Paraburkholderia fungorum: one gene and its partner. The protein of the gene in region 2 interacts with the protein of the main gene of each other region in a pairwise test. Links are inferred from orthologs where the notes say so. Each region holds a gene or a part of one and is shown on either strand. Other genes may lie near its edges. The genes, in order: tsaE and rlmB.

Evidence for each region.
Region 1: the proteins of rlmB (region 2) and tsaE interact in binary tests that used the Escherichia coli proteins (3 or more experiments, as listed by UniProt). The link is inferred for Paraburkholderia fungorum from one-to-one orthologs.

The regions. Positions count from the first base shown.
Region 1 is NZ_FNKP01000001.1:3,192,466-3,200,995, reverse strand. What follows is about bases 1,481-4,448. They hold tsaE (tRNA (adenosine(37)-N6)-threonylcarbamoyltransferase complex ATPase subunit type 1 TsaE), read right to left. Parts: upstream 3,272-4,448; coding sequence 2,690-3,271; downstream 1,481-2,689. Other genes in these bases: queG (tRNA epoxyqueuosine(34) reductase QueG), read left to right, coding at 3,289-4,448; BLS41_RS14140 (N-acetylmuramoyl-L-alanine amidase), read right to left, coding at 1,481-2,708. In the rest of the region: BLS41_RS14145 (EamA family transporter), read left to right, coding at 66-947; more of BLS41_RS14140, read right to left, coding at 1,113-1,480; more of queG, read left to right, coding at 4,449-4,542; BLS41_RS14125 (methylated-DNA--[protein]-cysteine S-methyltransferase), read left to right, coding at 4,623-5,093; site-specific tyrosine recombinase XerD, read left to right, coding at 5,090-6,046; BLS41_RS14115 (class I adenylate-forming enzyme family protein), read right to left, coding at 6,071-7,633; ybaK (Cys-tRNA(Pro) deacylase), read left to right, coding at 7,920-8,411. UniProt on the Escherichia coli protein: Required for the formation of a threonylcarbamoyl group on adenosine at position 37 (t(6)A37) in tRNAs that read codons beginning with adenine.
Region 2 is NZ_FNKP01000001.1:1,796,554-1,805,046, reverse strand. The notes cover bases 3,632-6,562. They hold rlmB (23S rRNA (guanosine(2251)-2'-O)-methyltransferase RlmB), read right to left. Parts: upstream 5,504-6,562; coding sequence 4,760-5,503; downstream 3,632-4,759. Other genes in these bases: rnr (ribonuclease R), read right to left, coding at 5,722-6,562; rpiA (ribose-5-phosphate isomerase RpiA), read right to left, coding at 4,000-4,695. Outside these bases: BLS41_RS07905 (glycosyltransferase family 2 protein), read left to right, coding at 1-1,038; BLS41_RS07900 (helix-turn-helix domain-containing protein), read right to left, coding at 1,291-1,713; BLS41_RS07890 (glycosyltransferase family 4 protein), read right to left, coding at 2,239-3,456; more of rnr, read right to left, coding at 6,563-8,241. UniProt on the Escherichia coli protein: Specifically methylates the ribose of guanosine 2251 in 23S rRNA.

The DNA of each region.
Region 1 (8,530 bases), 1.4 Mb from region 2 along the record:
CGGCGATGACCGCCGATGTAAGGCTCCGTTAAACTGCCGGATTCAACAATCGGATGGAGACCGGGATGTCGCCCAGGGATCTGCTGCTCGCGCTGATCGTCGTGATCGCGTGGGGCGTCAATTTCGTCGTGATCAAGGTGGGTCTGCATGGCGTGCCGCCGATGCTGCTCGGCGCGCTGCGCTTTACGCTCGCCGCTGTGCCCGCGGTGTTTTTCGTGAAGAAGCCGAATCTGCCATGGCGCTGGTTGTTCGCGTACGGCGCGACGATTTCGTTTGGCCAGTTCGCGTTCCTGTTTTCGGCGATGTACGTCGGCATGCCGGCGGGGCTTGCTTCGCTGGTGTTGCAGGCGCAGGCGTTTTTCACGCTGATTTTCGCGGCGATCTTCCTGCACGAGCGCTTCCGTTTGCCGAACCTCGTGGGTCTGCTGATCGCGGCAGCCGGTCTCGCTGTAATCGGTTTGCAAGGCGGTCACGCGATGACCGCCGCAGGCTTTGCGCTGACCTTGTGCGCGGCGTGTTCGTGGGCACTCGGCAACATCGTCACGAAGAAGGTCGGCAAGGTCGATCTCGTCGGACTGGTGGTGTGGGGGAGTCTGATTCCGCCGCTGCCGTTTTTCGCGGCGTCGTATGCGTTCGAGGGGCCGCAGCGGATCGCCGCCGCTTTGTCCGGCATCAGCGCGATGTCGATATTCGCGATCGTCTATCTGGCGTTTATCGCGACGCTGATCGGCTATGGATTGTGGAGCCGTCTGTTGTCGCGCTATCCGGCGAGCCAGGTCGCGCCGTTTTCGCTGCTGGTGCCGATTGTCGGGCTGGCGTCGGCGTCGTTGCTGCTGGGTGAGCAATTGTCGATGGCGCAGGTCGGCGGTGCGTTGCTGGTGATGGCGGGGCTGGCGGTGAACGTGTTCGGCGGATGGGTCGTGCAGAGGCTGACACCGGCACGCTGAGTTTTTTGCTGCGCAGCATGTAGCGAGCAACGTGCGATGTGCAACTTGCAACTTGCAATGTGCGACGTGCGCATCATGCCGCAGCGCGCATCGACAAAAAACGGCCGCTTCATCACTGATGAGCGGCCGTTTTTTCTTTGCCTCGTGCGTTATCAGAAGCCGGCTTCAAGTCATCCGGTTTTTCGCCAGCGGCGGATTTGCCGCGAAATAACGCTTGATGCCGTTCATGATCGCGTCGGCCATCTTGTCGCGATAGGCGTCGTCGTTCAGGCGTCGCTCCTCGTCCGGGTTGCTGATGAACGCGGTTTCCACGAGGATCGACGGAATGTCCGGCGCCTTCAGCACCGCGAATCCCGCCTGCTCGACCGAGCCCTTGTGCAGCTTGTTGATGCCGCCGATTTCCTTCAGCACAAAGTTGCCGTAGCGCATCGAGTCGCGAATCTGCGCCGTGGTCGACATGTCGAACAGCGCGCGGTTGACGGTCGCATCGGCGGACTTGATGTTGATCCCGCCAATCTGATCCGACGAGTTTTCCTTGTTCGCCATCCAGCGAGCCGCCGCGCTCGACGCGCCATGGTCCGACAACGCGAACACCGACGACCCTTTCGCCTCGGGCGTCGTGAACGCATCGGCGTGGATCGACACGAACAGGTCCGCGCCGACGCGCCGCGCTTTCTGCACGCGCACGTTCAGCGGCACGAAGAAGTCGGCGTCGCGGGTCATCATCGAGCGCATGTTGGGCTGGGCGTCGATCTTCGCGCGCAGCTTCTTCGCGATGTCGAGCGCGACGTGCTTCTCATACGTTCCGCCGCCGCCAATCGCGCCGGGGTCTTCGCCGCCATGACCCGGATCGATCGCGACGGTCAGCAGGCGCACCGTGTTGCTCTTGCCGGACTTCGGCGTGGAGAACGCGTAGGTGTCGTCGCTGCTGTCGTCGTTGTCGCCGCCCAGGTTGTTCGGCTTGCTGCTGCCTTTGTTGCGCGCAATCGCGGCAGGCGGCGACAGCGGAACAGCCGGCTTGCCGGCAATGATCGGTGCCGAAGGCGTGGGAGCGACATGCACGGGTGGACGTGGCACGCCCGGCGCAGGTGCTGAGCCGCTGTTAGCGCCGCCGTTGCCGTTCTGCGCGTAACGCTCGAAGAAAGCCTCGCTGTTATCCGCGGCGGGCGGCGTCGTGCCGGGACCGCTCAGCGTGGCGGGCGGCACACCGTTCTCTTCGTTGAACGTCTGCTGCTTGTGTTCGGTTTGCGCGAGCAGATCCATCAGCGGATCGGGCGCGACTGCGGGATACAGGTCGAACACCAGCCGGTACTTGTACGCGCCGACCGGCGGCAACGTGAACACCTGCGGCTTCACCGAGCCCTTCAGATCGAACACCATGCGCACCACGTGCGGCTGATTCTGTCCCACCCGCACCGCCGAAATCTGCGGATCGTTCGGCGTGATCTTCGATACCAGGTCCTTCAGCGCCTGATCCAGATCGAGGCCGCTCAGATCGACCACCAGACGGTCGGGCGCCTGCAAGAGCTGCTGCGTGTTTTGCAGCGGCTGATCGGATTCGATCGTCACCCGGGTGTAGTCGCGCGCGGGCCAGACCCGCACGCCGAGCACCGAGCTGGCCAGGGCCAGACGCGGCGCGACGAGTCCGAGTACGAGCGTGGACGCTCCCGCCCGCAGAATCTGCCGACGCCGCCAGTTATGCGTGGCGGTAGCCGCGGATTCGATCGAGCGGAACGGTTTGATCAACATCTTTCGAGACATGCCTTTCCTGATTCGCTGTATGCCCGTGCGACGAGCACGCGTCCGTCGTTCTCGCTGTCCAGATCGAGTGAGAAGACGAGATCCGGCACTCCCAGAAGGGGCCCTGCGCGCTGCGGCCACTCGACGAGGCAGATAGCGCCGCTGTCGAAGTATTCGCGAAAGCCCGCATCGGCCCATTCGGCCGGATCGGTGAATCTATAGAGATCGAAGTGATACAGCGCGAGTTCCCCAGCAGGGCGTTCTAGCGCATAAGGTTCGACGAGCGTGTACGTGGGACTGCGCACGCGGCCAGTGTGACCGAGGCCGCGCAAGGTCGCGCGCACGAGGGTGGTTTTGCCGGCGCCGAGGTCGCCGATGAGTTGGACTTGCAGCCCGTGGAATGCCGTGCCGCCGTTCGCGTCCGGCGCGTGTTGGGAATGCTGCGCAGCGTCGCGAACGCTTTCGATCGCCTGTGCGAAGCGCTCGCCGAACGCGTGCGTGGCGGCTTCGTCTGCGAGCGCAAAGCTGCGTTCGAGCAGAAGATTGGCGGACGGCAGAATCGCGTGATCGGGATTGGCAGGCATTCTCGTAAAATGGCGTGATGAACCGAAGTCCGGAGTCCCCTGAGTCCACTGTCACCAGCGCGCATTCGTCCATCGCGACGAACGCTGCGGAGAGCGCTCGTCATTACGATGACGCAGCGCTGAATGCGCTCGCGCTGAACATCAAAAGCTGGGGCCGTGAACTGGGATTCGGGGCGATCGGCATTAGCGATACCGATCTCTCCGCGGCCGAAGCGCCGCTTGCAGCCTGGCTGGAAGCGGGGTGCCACGGCGAGATGGATTATATGGCGAAACACGGCATGAAACGCGCGAGGCCGGCTGAGCTTGTGGCCGGCACGCGACGTGTGATTACCGCGCGCATCGCCTATTTGCCCGCCGAAACATTGAACGGAGCGGCGCACGAAAGCGGCTCGAGCGGCGGCCTGAGCGCGCAAGACTGGCGCTCAGCCGAGCATGCGCGGATCGCAGACCCGTCGGCGGCGGTGGTGTCGGTCTATGCGCGCGGCCGTGATTATCACAAGGTGATGCGTAATCGCCTGCAACATCTCGCCGAGAAAATCGAAGCGGAGATCGGTGCATTCGGCTTCCGCGTATTTACCGATTCGGCGCCGGTGCTGGAGGTAGAACTTGCGCAGAAGGCGGGCATCGGCTGGCGCGGCAAGCACACGTTGCTGTTGCAACGCGACGCCGGTTCGCTGTTTTTCCTCGGCGAAATTTACGTCGATGTACCGTTGCCGACCGATGCCGAAACGTCGCCCGACATCGCGCCTGAAACGCCGGGCTCGCATTGCGGAAGTTGTACGCGTTGCATCGGCGCGTGTCCGACCGGCGCGATCGTCGCACCTTATAAGGTCGATGCGCGGCTGTGCATTTCTTATCTCACCATCGAACTGAAGGGCAGCATTCCGCTCGAGATGCGGCCGCTGATCGGCAATCGTGTGTATGGCTGCGACGACTGTCAGCTCGTGTGTCCGTGGAACAAGTTTGCGCAGGCCGCGCCGGTCGCCGATTTCGACGTGCGGCACGGACTCGATCGCGCGTCGCTGGTCGATCTGTTCGCATGGACCGCCGACGAGTTCGATACGCGAATGCAGGGCAGTGCGATTCGCCGCATCGGCTACGAAAGCTGGTTGCGCAATCTCGCAGTGGGGATGGGCAATGCGTTGCGTGCATCGCCGGAGAGTTTGAATACTCAGGCGCGCGACGCCATCGTGCAGGCGTTGCGACAGCGCGCCGGCGACGCTTCGGACGTGGTACGCGAGCACGTGCAATGGGCGCTGGAAGCGGCGTAAAGTTGAGCAGGCAATAGCACTGCATGCTGCGGTGCCATCTCGCACAACCGAGCCGCCACGATAGTAAGGAGCAGGCCATCATGTTCAATGCAGTGATCCACGCGCCGTTCGGCAAGGTCGGCATTCGTCTCGAAGGCGAAGCGGTGCGCGAGATCGTCTATCTGCCGGACTCGATGGCGAGCGTCGCGCCCGACTCGCCGCTGGCGAAGCAGGCCGCCGCGCAGATCGAGCGATATTTCGAGCGGGCGTCCGCGACATTCGAGTTGCCGCTGGCGCCGGTCGGCACGGCATTCCAGCAGCGCGTGTGGCAGGCGATCTGCGATATTCCGCCGGGCGTCGTGCTGACCTACGGACAGGTGGCAAGGCAGCTCGGCAGCGCGCCGCGCGCGGTCGGTCAGGCGTGCGGCGCCAATTTTTTCCCGATTGTGATTCCCTGTCATCGCGTGGTGAGTTCGAGCGGCATCGGCGGATTCGCGCATCACGGCGATGACGGCTTTTTCCGCAACGTCAAGCGCTGGCTATTGGCGCACGAAGGCATTCCGTACGCATGAGCACGAGCATGGGCACGACCGATTCCCTGGCCGACGACACGAGCGTCGTCGCGTCTCCTCTTTATCTGGCAAGCGCCGCCTCGATCGATGCGTTCTGCGACGCGCTGTGGCTCGAGCACGGCCTGTCGCGCAACACGCTCGACGCGTATCGCCGCGACCTCCGGCTCTTTTGCGAATGGCTTGCGCAGACCCGCAATGCGTCGCTCGACACCGCCAGCGAAGCCGATCTCAACGCCTATGCCGCCGCGCGGCACGCCGACAAATCGACGTCGTCGAACCGGCGGCTCTCGGTGTTTCGCCGCTACTACGGTTGGGCGGTGCGCGAGCATCGCGCGCAGGCCGATCCGACGCTGCGCATCCGCTCGGCCAAACAGCCCATGCGTTTTCCGTCGACGTTATCGGAAGCGCAAGTCGAAGCGTTGCTCGGTGCGCCGGATATCTCCACGCCGCTGGGTCTGCGAGACCGGACGATGCTCGAGTTGATGTACGCGAGCGGCCTGCGGGTGACCGAACTCGTCACGCTGAAGACGGTGGAGGTCGGCCTGAACGAAGGCGTAGTGCGTGTGATGGGCAAGGGCGCGAAGGAGCGGCTGATTCCGTTCGGCGAAGAAGCGCACGGGTGGATCGAACGCTATCTGCGCGAGGCTCGCCCGGCGCTGCTCGGCGCGCGTTCGACCGATGCGCTGTTCGTGACGAGCCGCGCCGAGGGTATGACGCGTCAGCAGTTCTGGAACATCATCAAGCGACACGCGGTGGCCGCCGACGTGCATGCGCCGTTGTCGCCGCACACGTTGCGGCATGCGTTCGCGACGCATCTGCTGAATCACGGTGCCGACTTGCGCGTCGTGCAACTGCTGCTCGGTCACACCGATATTTCGACTACGCAGATTTACACGCATGTGGCGCGGGAGCGGCTGAAGTCGCTGCATGCGATGCATCATCCGCGAGGATGATGCGCGCACTTCCAGACGCAGGCTTCAGATAAATTCGCGCAGCCGGTGCTTGAGAATCTTTCCCGTCGACGCAGCCGGCAACGCGGCAAGCACCTTCAGTTCGGCGGGCCGCTTGTACGGTGCAAGCCGCTCGCCGCACCACGCGATCAACTCAGCAGGCGTGACCGTCGCCCCGGCGGTCAACTCGACGAACGCGAGCACTTCTTCGTTACCCTCGACCGCGCGCCCGATCACTGCCGATTGCACCACTTGCGGATGCGCGTTCAGCACATGTTCGACTTCGGCCGGATACACGTTGAACCCCGAGCGGATGATCAACTCCTTGCTACGCCCGACGATATGCAGCGCGCCGTCGGCATCCTGCCGCGCGAGGTCGCCGGTTTTCAGCCAGCCGTCTTCGGTTACGGCCGCGCGTGTCTGCTCAGGACTGCGGTAATAGCCGAGCATCACATTCGGACCGCGTACCCATAATTCGCCGATCTCGCCCGGCGCAGCTTCGACACCGTCGAGTCCGACAAACTTCACGTCGACGCCAGGAATCACTTCGCCGACCGAGCAATCGCTGCGCGGTGCGTCGAGCATCGTATGAGAAACCGTGGGACTGCTCTCGGTCATTCCGTAGCCGTTGTGCAGCGTCAGACCGTAGACGGATTCGACCTGCGCTTTCAGCGCGGCGTCGAGCGGCGAGCCGCCCGAGTACGCAAAGCGCAGCTGCGGCGCGGACCACGCGTGGCCGTGCGTCTGCAGATGTTCGAGCAGCTTGGCGTGCATGGCCGGCACGCCCTGGAAGATCGACACGCGTTCGTCTGCGAGCGCGCGGCGCACGGCTTCCGGCGAGAAGCGCGGCACCAGCCGCAAGGTCGCGCCCGCATGCAGGCTGCCCAGGCACACCGATGCAAAGCCGTACACGTGCGAGATGGGCAGCACCGCGTAGACGACATCGTCGGGACCGACTTTGCGCAGACGGCTCGACACGGCCGCGATGTACAGCAGATTGCGGTGCGACAGCATCACGCCTTTCGGCGCGCCGGTGGTGCCGGTGGTGTAGATGAGCGCGGCGCACTGGCGGTCGTTTGCGGCTTCGACTGGCTCGGCCTGCACGGCGTCGTCCACCGAATACGACCATGCGCCGATGTCCGGCGTGATGGCGGGCGCTTGAGTTGCCTGATGGCGTTGCGCGTGCTGCTGGGCATCGACGGAGCTTTCCACCGCATACGCGACCACGCGAGGTTGTGCGTGCGCCCGGATCGAATCGAGTTCGGCTGCGGAAAGCCGTGCGTTCGACACCAGCGCCCATGCATCGAGCCGCGCGGTCGCGAACAGCAACACGATCTGCACGATGCTGTTTTCCGCGACGATCATCACGCGATCGCCGCCGCGCACGCCCCATTCGCGCAGCAGCGCGGTGGCGGCGTCGACGGCTTGCAGCAGTTGCGCGCTGGTCAGGCGGCGCGCGTCCTCGATCAGCGCGACGTGTTGCGGATCGCGTGCGGCGGCGAATGCCGGAATGTCTGCGATGCGCGCGGGCAAGCCGGCCAGCAGCGCGGGGATGTCGATGGTGGAACGGGTTCGTGAATCAATATTCAATGCTGTCTCCTTGTCGACCCGAGTTAGCGCTTTAGCGCTTACTCGGGTCCCATGCCCCGGCGGTCGACCCCGAGTTAGCGCTTTAGCGCTTACTCGGGTCCCATGCCCCGGCGGTCGACCCAGAGTTAGCGCTTTAGCGCTTACTCGGGTCCTCTCCGGCTACGATTCGATACCGGCATACAGTGCGCCGGAAAATTTATCGAACGATCGTGCCACAAGCGCCCACCCCGCACAATTGGCCGTTCGGCAAATAGCCGTTGCGCAAACTCGCCATTACAATGCGCCGATGAGCAAATCCAGACACGTCTCCGAAACGCCCGCCACGCAGTTCCTGCGCCGTCACGGCGTCACTTTCGGAGAGCATCCTTACGAGTATGTCGAGCACGGCGGCACCGGGGAATCGGCGCGCCAGCTCGGCGTGGACGAACATCATGTGGTCAAGACCCTCGTGATGGAAGACGAGCACGCCAAGCCGTTAATCGTGCTGATGCACGGCGACCGTACCGTCAGCACCAAGAACCTCGCGCGGCAGATCGGCGCGAAACGCGTCGAGCCGTGCAAGCCCGAGGTCGCGAACCGACACTCAGGGTATCTGATCGGCGGCACCTCGCCGTTCGGCACGCGCAAGCAAATGCCGGTGTATGTCGAGTCGACCATTCTGGAGATGGACAAGATCTGGCTGAACGGCGGGCGGCGCGGCTTTCTGGTCAGCATCGAGCCGAAGGTGCTGACCGACCTGCTGGCAGCGAAGGCGGTTCAGTGCGCGAGCGTCGATTGACGTTTGTCTGAATGTTTTCCGGGCGCGCACGTTGGGTAGAATGTGCGCCGCTTTGCGCCCTGTTGTCTGTCGGCGTTTCCTTTGCGGTCGACGTGTCGGGTTTCTCCGAACGTCGGACC
Region 2 (8,493 bases):
CCGCTACGGGAGCCGGGCGTGAGAGTCTCCGTGATCGTGCCCACGTGGCGGCGCACCGTCGATCTCGCGCAATGTCTCGCAGCGCTCGACGCGCAGCAGCGCCGCGCGGACGAAGTGATCGTGGTCGCGCGCCATGACGATTACGCGACGCTCGACTGGTTGCGCACGCGCGAAGCCAACCGCCCCGATCCGCGCCGTTGCGTCGTGCTCGTACGCCAACCGGGCGTAGTGGCCGCGTACAACCTCGGCATCGAAAGCGCGAGCGGCGACGTGCTCTGCTTTACCGATGACGACAACGCCGCGCATCCGGACTGGATTGCACGAATCGCCCGCGCGTTCGAATGTGTGCCGGAACTGGGCGGTCTCGGCGGCCGCGACGTCGCGCATCGACGCAACGGTAGCGCGCCTGCACAGCCGCCGCAGGTCGGTCTCGTCAACTGGTATGGGCGCGTGACCGGCAATCATCATCCCAGTGACGGCGAAGCCCGCGCGGTTCAAGTGCTCGACGGCGTGAACATGGCGTTCCGGCGCGAAGCGATCGGCGCGCTGCGTTTCGACCGACGCTTGCGCGGCACCGGCGCCGAGGCTCACTGCGAAATGGCCTTCAGTCTCGACGTGCAGCGGCGCGGCTGGACCTTGATCTACGACCCGTCGCTGCTGGTCGACCACTTCGGCACCCGACCCGGCCGCGACGATTCACACCCCGCTTCGCCATTCGACGACACGGCGTTCTATCACGCGTCGTTCAATCGGCGGCTCATCATGTGCGAATACCTGACGCCTGCGGGACGGCGAGCTTTTGCCGCCTATTGCGCGTTGATCGGCGAACGTGCGGAGCCCGGGTTGCTGCGCGCGTTGCTGCAGGTTTTCGCGCCCGGCGGCGTCGCGCTTGCGCTGCGCAAATGGCATTTGAGTTTGCACGCGATGCGTGCCGCGAAGCAGGAAGCAGCGCGCATCGGCACGGCTGGTCGCGTGCGTCGACAATGGCGCGACGCACGCGGCGCGGGTAGCGAACCGTTTCCATCGAGACGACCATAAGGTCCGCACCGGACATCGACCGCGTTTAGCTTAGGTAACAAGGGCCGCGCCAAGCCAAAGCGCGGCCCTTTTTTATCGCCCCGGCGATCTTTCAACGAATGCAGCGAACGGACAAAAACGCCGGCGCCGGCAGCTGAAACACAAGCCGCCGGCGTCGGACGAATAGAACGAGTCGTTGAAATGCGTGAGCCATGACGGTCAGCACAGCGCGAGGCACGCCCGGTACATCTCACACCTCGCACCGCGCGCTGTCTACAGAAACGCGCTGACGTCGGTATGAAAACGCTGCGCCAGCGCCTTCGCCACCTTCTTGCTGATGGCGCGCCGCCCTGCAAGGATGTCGCTCACCACGGTGGGCGATGCGATACCTATCAGGTCCTTCTGCTTGAGCCCGTGTGTTTCCAGCAGGTGCCGGAGCACTTCGCGCGGCTCCCCCTTTGGAATCGTCACGTGCTGTATTTCCCAACTTTCGACCAGATCCGACACGATCGCGAACAGATCGGCGAGCGGATCCTCTGCGTTGCCTTTCAGATGATCGGACAACGAGTTGGCGACCCGCACCATCTGCTGATAATCCTCTTCTGAACGAATCGGTTTGATCGGCAGCTCGGCTTGCAGCGTGGCCCAGGTTTGAGCGATGTCGGGAAAGTCTCCCGGAAGGCGATCGGCATTCATGAGTTTAAATTCTTCCTCGTCCAAAGGTCGTACTCCGCATGCGTCACCAGGTGACGAACGAATAACGACTGCCTGTTGTAGTAATCGCCGCGACTATCCGGTACCGGTTGCCGCCTACGCCAACACGGTGCAGGCGGTAAGGAATCCACGCAAGCGAACGTCTGCTTCAGGTCGTTATAGCCATACGCGAGGCAAGCCTGCGCCAGTGAATACGACGTCAATGGCGCAATGCACGCACCCGGATGTCTCTTTATGAAGTCCAGCAACGCTTTCTTTGAAATAACCCGCTGCGTATTTGCCCGCGTGTAATCGCGCATCGACAATGCATGACTACCTGAGAGACCAGACAAAGCGGATCGACATCGATAGCCAGCCGGACAGCGAGTCCGGGCGGCTGTTTTACAACCGTGCTTTACAACCCACTACGCAACCCACTGCGGTAAGACAAAACCCGTTTATTCGCGCAAAGCGACGTTCCTGATACGAGGCGGCCGACACCGCGCCAACCCGGCTTGCCGATCAGCTTCAGCGTCCCCAATCGCTCTTCGGCGATGCCTCGCGTGGCCACGCGACGTCCGCAGTCGCCCGATCGCGTTCAGCCGTCTCCACACTGGCAACCTGCTGAGGCCAGCCGGCCGCGGCGATCGTGCGCGTGACTTCCGCCATGAACGCGCGCCGGAACACCGCCGCCGAAAACCGCTCGGCGTTCGCCCGGCAGGCCGTCGGCGTAATGCGCTCGCGCAGCCGTTCGAAGCGCTCGATCGCGCCGAGCATCGACTCGACGGTTTGCCGTGCGAAATAGACGCCAGTCGCACGCGGCTCGCCAACCGGCACCACCGTTTCGAGCGCCCCGCCCTTGCCGAACGCTATCACCGGCGTACCGCACGCCTGGGCTTCGAGCGGGACGATGCCGAAGTCTTCTTCGGCGGCGAACACGAAGGCTCGCGCGCGCTGCAAATAATCCTTGAGCACCGCAAACGGCTGATAACCGAGCACCGTCACATTCGGACCCGCTCGCGCGCGGAGCGCCGCACTCTGCGGGCCGTCGCCGATCACCACCAGCTTGCGGTGCGGCGTCGCGTTGAATGCATCCACGATCAGATCGATACGCTTGTAAGACACCATCCGCGACGCGGTCAGATAAAAGTCGTCCTTCTGCGCGCGCACTTCGAACCTGTGTAAATCGACGGGCGGCGGAATCACCGCCGCATCGCGCCGGTACGTCTTCATCACGCGACGGGCGATAAAATGCGAATTCGTAATCAGCCGATCGACGCTATTCGCGGATCGCGCATCCCAGCCGCGCATATGGTGCAGCCATGCACGCGTCGCCCACGACTTCGGCCCACGCGTCAGATTCCTTTCACGCAAAGTCTGGTGTTGCAGATCCCACGCGCAGCGCAGCGGCGAATGCACGTAACTCACATGAATCTGATTCTGGCCGACCACGACACCCTTCGCGACCGCAGAAGAACTCGTGATAACAAGGTCGTACTCCGACAGATCGAACTGCCTGATCGCGCGCGGCATCAGCGGCAGATACGCGCCGAGGCGAGTTCGTGCAAACGGCAACTGCTGGATAAACGATGTCGTGACCGCCCTGCCGCCCAGCATCGCGCGGTCTTCGAGGAAATCGACGAGACTGAAAAGATCGGCGTCGGGAAAGCACTCGATAATCTGCTCGAGCACTTTCTCTGCTCCTCCTGGCGCCACGAGCCAGTCGTGCACGATCGCCACTTTCATGAACTCTCCCGCCTGTCGAAGAATGCCTTTGGGCCTTGGCATAGCAACGAGTGTATGTGCCGCATTAGTTGCCGTGCGTGCGGGTGCCCACATTCGACAAGCGACAGTGCGCGAATAATCGGCCTTCGTGGGGTTCCTGCGCCAAAGCCTTTCGCTTCATTACGACGCGTTACAAGATGCGCTGTTTCAGGCACTTTTCTTGTGCTTGAGCGCACTTGAACTCGCGGGTTCGAACGGTCGGGATCGGGCGATTGATCAAGTCGGGGTTAAAGAATCCGTGCGACGTGGCAAGACGCGTTTGACAGCGCGTTTGACAGCACAGGTTTGACGATTGCAGTTGGACGGGAAGCGGCGCGGTAAATCTGACGATTACGGCCCGATTGGACAATGCGCTCGTCACATTGCGTGACGATCGTCTGCGGAAAGACTTTTCACCGCATGAATGTATGCAGCGGATAACACAGTCGATTAATGCGAACCGTGCATCCGCTGCCTGCATGAACCCGCGTGCGCGGGCTCATGCAAAACTTGAAAACGAGCCGCTCAGCCCTTGCTGTACTCGATCGTTTCGACGCCGGTATCCGTGCCGAGCAGGCACAGATTCGCGCCGCGGCCGGCGAACAGCCCGACCGTCACCACGCCCGGCCATGCGTTGACATGCATTTCCAGCGTGCGCGGGTCGCTGATACGCAGACCCTTGACGTCGATGATTTCGTTGCCGTTATCGGTAATGAACGGCACGCCTTCCTTCGTCACGCGAACGACCGGTACGCCACCGAGCGCCGTCACGCGACGACCGATTGCGGTACGCGCCATCGGCACCACTTCGATCGGCAACGGGAAGTTGCCCAGCGTGTCGACCAGCTTGCTCGCATCGGCGATACAGACGAACACGTCCGACACCGACGCGACGATCTTCTCGCGCGTCAGCGCACCGCCGCCGCCCTTGATCATCGCGCCGCTGTGGTCGATTTCGTCCGCGCCGTCGACGTACACCGGCAGCGAGTCGATTTCGTTCAGATCGAGCACCTTGAAGCCGTGCGATTGCAGGCGCGCGGTGGTGGCGAGCGAGCTCGACACTGCGCCGCGATAGCGCGACTTGTTGGCGGCCAGCGCGTCGATAAAACAGTTCGCGGTGGAGCCGGTGCCGACGCCTACGATCGCGCCTTCGGGCACGTTGGCGTTCACGTAGTCGGCGGCGGCCTGGCCGACCAGTTGCTTGAGTTCGTCTTGAGTCATGGGAAAGGCTTGGCGTGCAGTAAAAACGGCTAGTTTACCGGAGTCGAGCGCGCGTGCCGGTGGATTACTTCTTCACCGAACGCTGACGAACAGCTTCAAACAGGCACACGCCGGACGCCACCGACACGTTCAGGCTCTCGACCGTACCCGCCATCGGAATCTGCATCACCACGTCGCAGGTATCGCGCGTCAGACGGCGCATGCCTTCGCCTTCCGCGCCCATCACCAGCGCCACCGGACCGTCCAGCTCCGTCTCGTACAGGCTCTTGGACGCCTCGCCGGCCGTGCCGACGACCCACACCCCCGCGTCCTTTAACTCGCGCAGCGCGCGCGCCAGATTCGTGACGGTGATGTACGGCACGGTATCCGCCGCGCCGCTCGCGACCTTCGCCGCCGTCGCATTCAGACCCACCGCGCGATCGCGCGGCGCGATGACCGCGTGCGCGCCGGCTGCATCGGCCACGCGCAGGCAGGCGCCGAGATTGTGCGGATCGGTCACGCCGTCGAGCACCAGGATCAGCGGCGAGCCGGTGATGCCGTCGAGCAACTCGGCCAGATTCTGCGCGAGCGGCATGTCGCCCGCACGCGCCACCACGCCCTGGTGACGCTCGGTATGCGAGAGGCCCCACAGACGCGTTTCGTCGGCGGCGATCAGACGCACGCCGGCTTCTTTCGCGGCATGCAGGAATTCGGTCATACGACGGTCCTTGCGTGTCGCGTCGTAATAAACCTCTTCAACCGTCGATGCATCGTGCCGCATACGTGCGGTCACTGCGTGGAAACCGTATAAAACCTTGAGACGTGACATGACTGAACAACCTTTGATTGAACGCGCTCAACGCGCGTTGCTGTGATGAATACGAGCTTGAGTACGTGAATGGAGTGCTGTGTCTGCAAGCTCACTTGCCTGCGTGCGCCGTGTACCAGACTGCCTTGACTGCAATATGCCTGCGATAAAACGCAGACCGCGCGCAACCGGTACGCGTGAACGTACCCGATGCGCGCGGTTCGACCGATGAAGCCGCTTCAGCGCTTCTTGCGTGCCTGCGGTTTCGCTGCCGATTTGGCCACGGCGCCATGCTTCTTCGCCGCACCGCGCGCGACGCGTGCTTCCTTGACCGCGACCGATTGCGCCGGAGCCGCCTTCTTGCGACGCGCGCCCGGTGCAGCGGAACCACCCGCGCCACCCGCGCCACCGTCTACCGGAGGCAACGAGCGCACGCGCGCACTGCCGCCGTCACTCGCGCCCTTGTCGGCCAATGCGCCACGTGCCGCAGGCGGCTTGATCGGCGTATCGCGTACGAGGCGGAAGTCGATCTTGCGTGCGTCCAGATCGACGCGGCTCACCTGCACCCGCACCCGATCCGACAGACGATAACGAATGCCCGTACGCTCGCCGCGCAACTCGTTCTTGATCTCGTCGTACTGGAAGTAGTCCGAGCCGAGTTCCGTGACGTGCACGAGGCCTTCGATAAACAGCGAGTCGAGCTGCACGAAAATTCCGAACGACGTGACGCCGCTCACCATGCCGCCGTACTCTTCGCCGAGCTTGTCGCGCATGAAATAGCACTTCAGCCAGGCCTCGACGTCACGCGATGCTTCGTCTGCGCGGCGTTCGTTGGCCGAGCAATGCAAGCCGAGTTCTTCCCAGATCGCGACGTTCTTTGCGCGCTGAAGGCCGCGCTTTTCTTCGTCGGACTGCTGCATCGCGCGGGCACGCGGCGACAGCGCCGTGTTCAGTTCGACGCCTTGCGGCGGCTCGGGCTGATACTTGCGGCCTTGCAGGATCGCGTAGATCGCACGGTGCGTGAGCAGATCGGGATAACGGCGGATCGGGCTCGTGAAGTGCGCGTACGCTTCATACGCGAGACCGAAGTGACCGATGTTGTCCGGGCTGTAAACCGCCTGCTGCATCGAGCGCAGCAGCATGGTTTGCAGCATCTGCGCGTCGGGCCGTTCGCGGATTTGCGCCATCAGCGCGGCGTAGTCGCTGGCGTGCGGCTTGTCGCCGCCTTGCAGCGTCAGCCCCATGCCGCGCAGGAACGTACGCAGATTTTCGAGCTTCTCCGCCGTCGGCCCCGCGTGCACGCGGAACAGGCCAGGATGCTTGTTGCGTTTGAGGAAGTCGGCTGCGCAGACGTTCGCGGCCAGCATGCACTCCTCGATCAGCTTGTGCGCGTCGTTGCGGGTGCGCGGCACGATCTGCTCGATCTTGCCCTGCGCATTGCAGACGATGTACGTCTCGGTCGTGTCGAAGTCGATCGCGCCGCGCTTCTGACGCGCTGCGAACAGCGACTTGTACACGCCATACAGATTCTGCAATTGCGGCAGCAATGCGGCGCGACGCGTGGCCTCCGGTCCCTTGGTGTTCTTCAACACCGCGGCGACTTCGGTATAGGTCAGACGCGCGGCCGAATGCATCACGCCGGGATAGAACTGATACGCCTTCACTTCGCCACGCGCGGTGACGATCATGTCGCACACCAGCACACAACGGTCAACGTTCGGGTTCAGCGAGCACAGACCGTTCGACAGCTTCTCCGGCAGCATCGGAATCACGCGGCGCGGGAAATACACCGACGTGCTGCGTTCGATCGCGTCGGCGTCGAGTCCGCTCTTCGGATGCACGTAGTGCGATACGTCGGCAATCGCGACGATCAGGCGGAAGCCTTCGCCGCGACCGACCTGGACCGGCTCGCAATACACTGCATCGTCGAAGTCGCGTGCGTCTTCGCCGTCGATCGTGACAAGCGGCACGTCGCGCAGATCGATACGATGACGCGCGTCGACCGGACGCACTTCGTCGGGCAGCTTCGCGGCTTCGTCGAGCGCGGCCTGGCCGAACTCGTGCGGCACGCCGTACTTGCGCACCGCGATTTCGATTTCCATGCCGGGGTCGTCGATATCGCCGAGCACTTCGACCACGCGGCCAAGCGGCTGCGAATGACGGCTCGGGAAATCGGTGAGTTCGACCACCACCACCTGGCCGACCTTGGCCTTCTTGGTGTTTTGCGCGATCAGGATGTCGTGGCCGATGCGCTTGTCTTCGGGCGCGACGATCAGTGCGCCGTTCTCGTTGAGCAGACGGCCGATCACGCGTTTGTTCGCGCGATCCGTGACCTCGACGATATGCCCTTCCGGACGCCCACGGCGGTCATAGCCGACGATGCGCGCGAGCACGCGGTCGTTATGCATGACCTTCTGCATCTCGCCGGTGGGCAGGAACAGATCGTCCTGGCCGTCGTCGCGAATCAGGAAGCCGTAGCCGTCGCGATGACCTTGCACGCGGCCCGCGACAAAGTTCGACGGATGCGTGAGTTGATAGAGATTGCGCTGATCGAGCCGGATCTGGCCGTCGCGCTCCATGGCGCCGAGGCGCTTGAAAAATCCCTCGCGCTCCTGGCGCTTGATCGACAAGGCTTCAGCGATGTCGTTCGCGGCAAGCGGCGCTTCACTCGTGCGCAGCACGCCCAGGATTTCTTCGCGGCTTGGGATCGGATAAGGAAATTTGCTCAAGGGCTTGTCGATGATTTTTTCTCGTTGCATGGACGTCGGTCGGCGATGTGGCTCGGCTTGGGAAGCGTTTGCGTTGTGCTTCAGTTGCGCTTGAAATGCACCTGCAAATGCACAGAAAAAAACTGCTCGGGTCCGGCTCGTTCAAGGCTGAGTCGACGCTCGTATGTGCACCGTGCCAACGAACTACTGCGAGGCATTCTAACACCCGTCTTGCGCGCCAAGCGGGCCGTCAATAGTCGCTGCGAGGGGCATTGGGCCTCGTCGGCGGGATGTTCAAGCAAG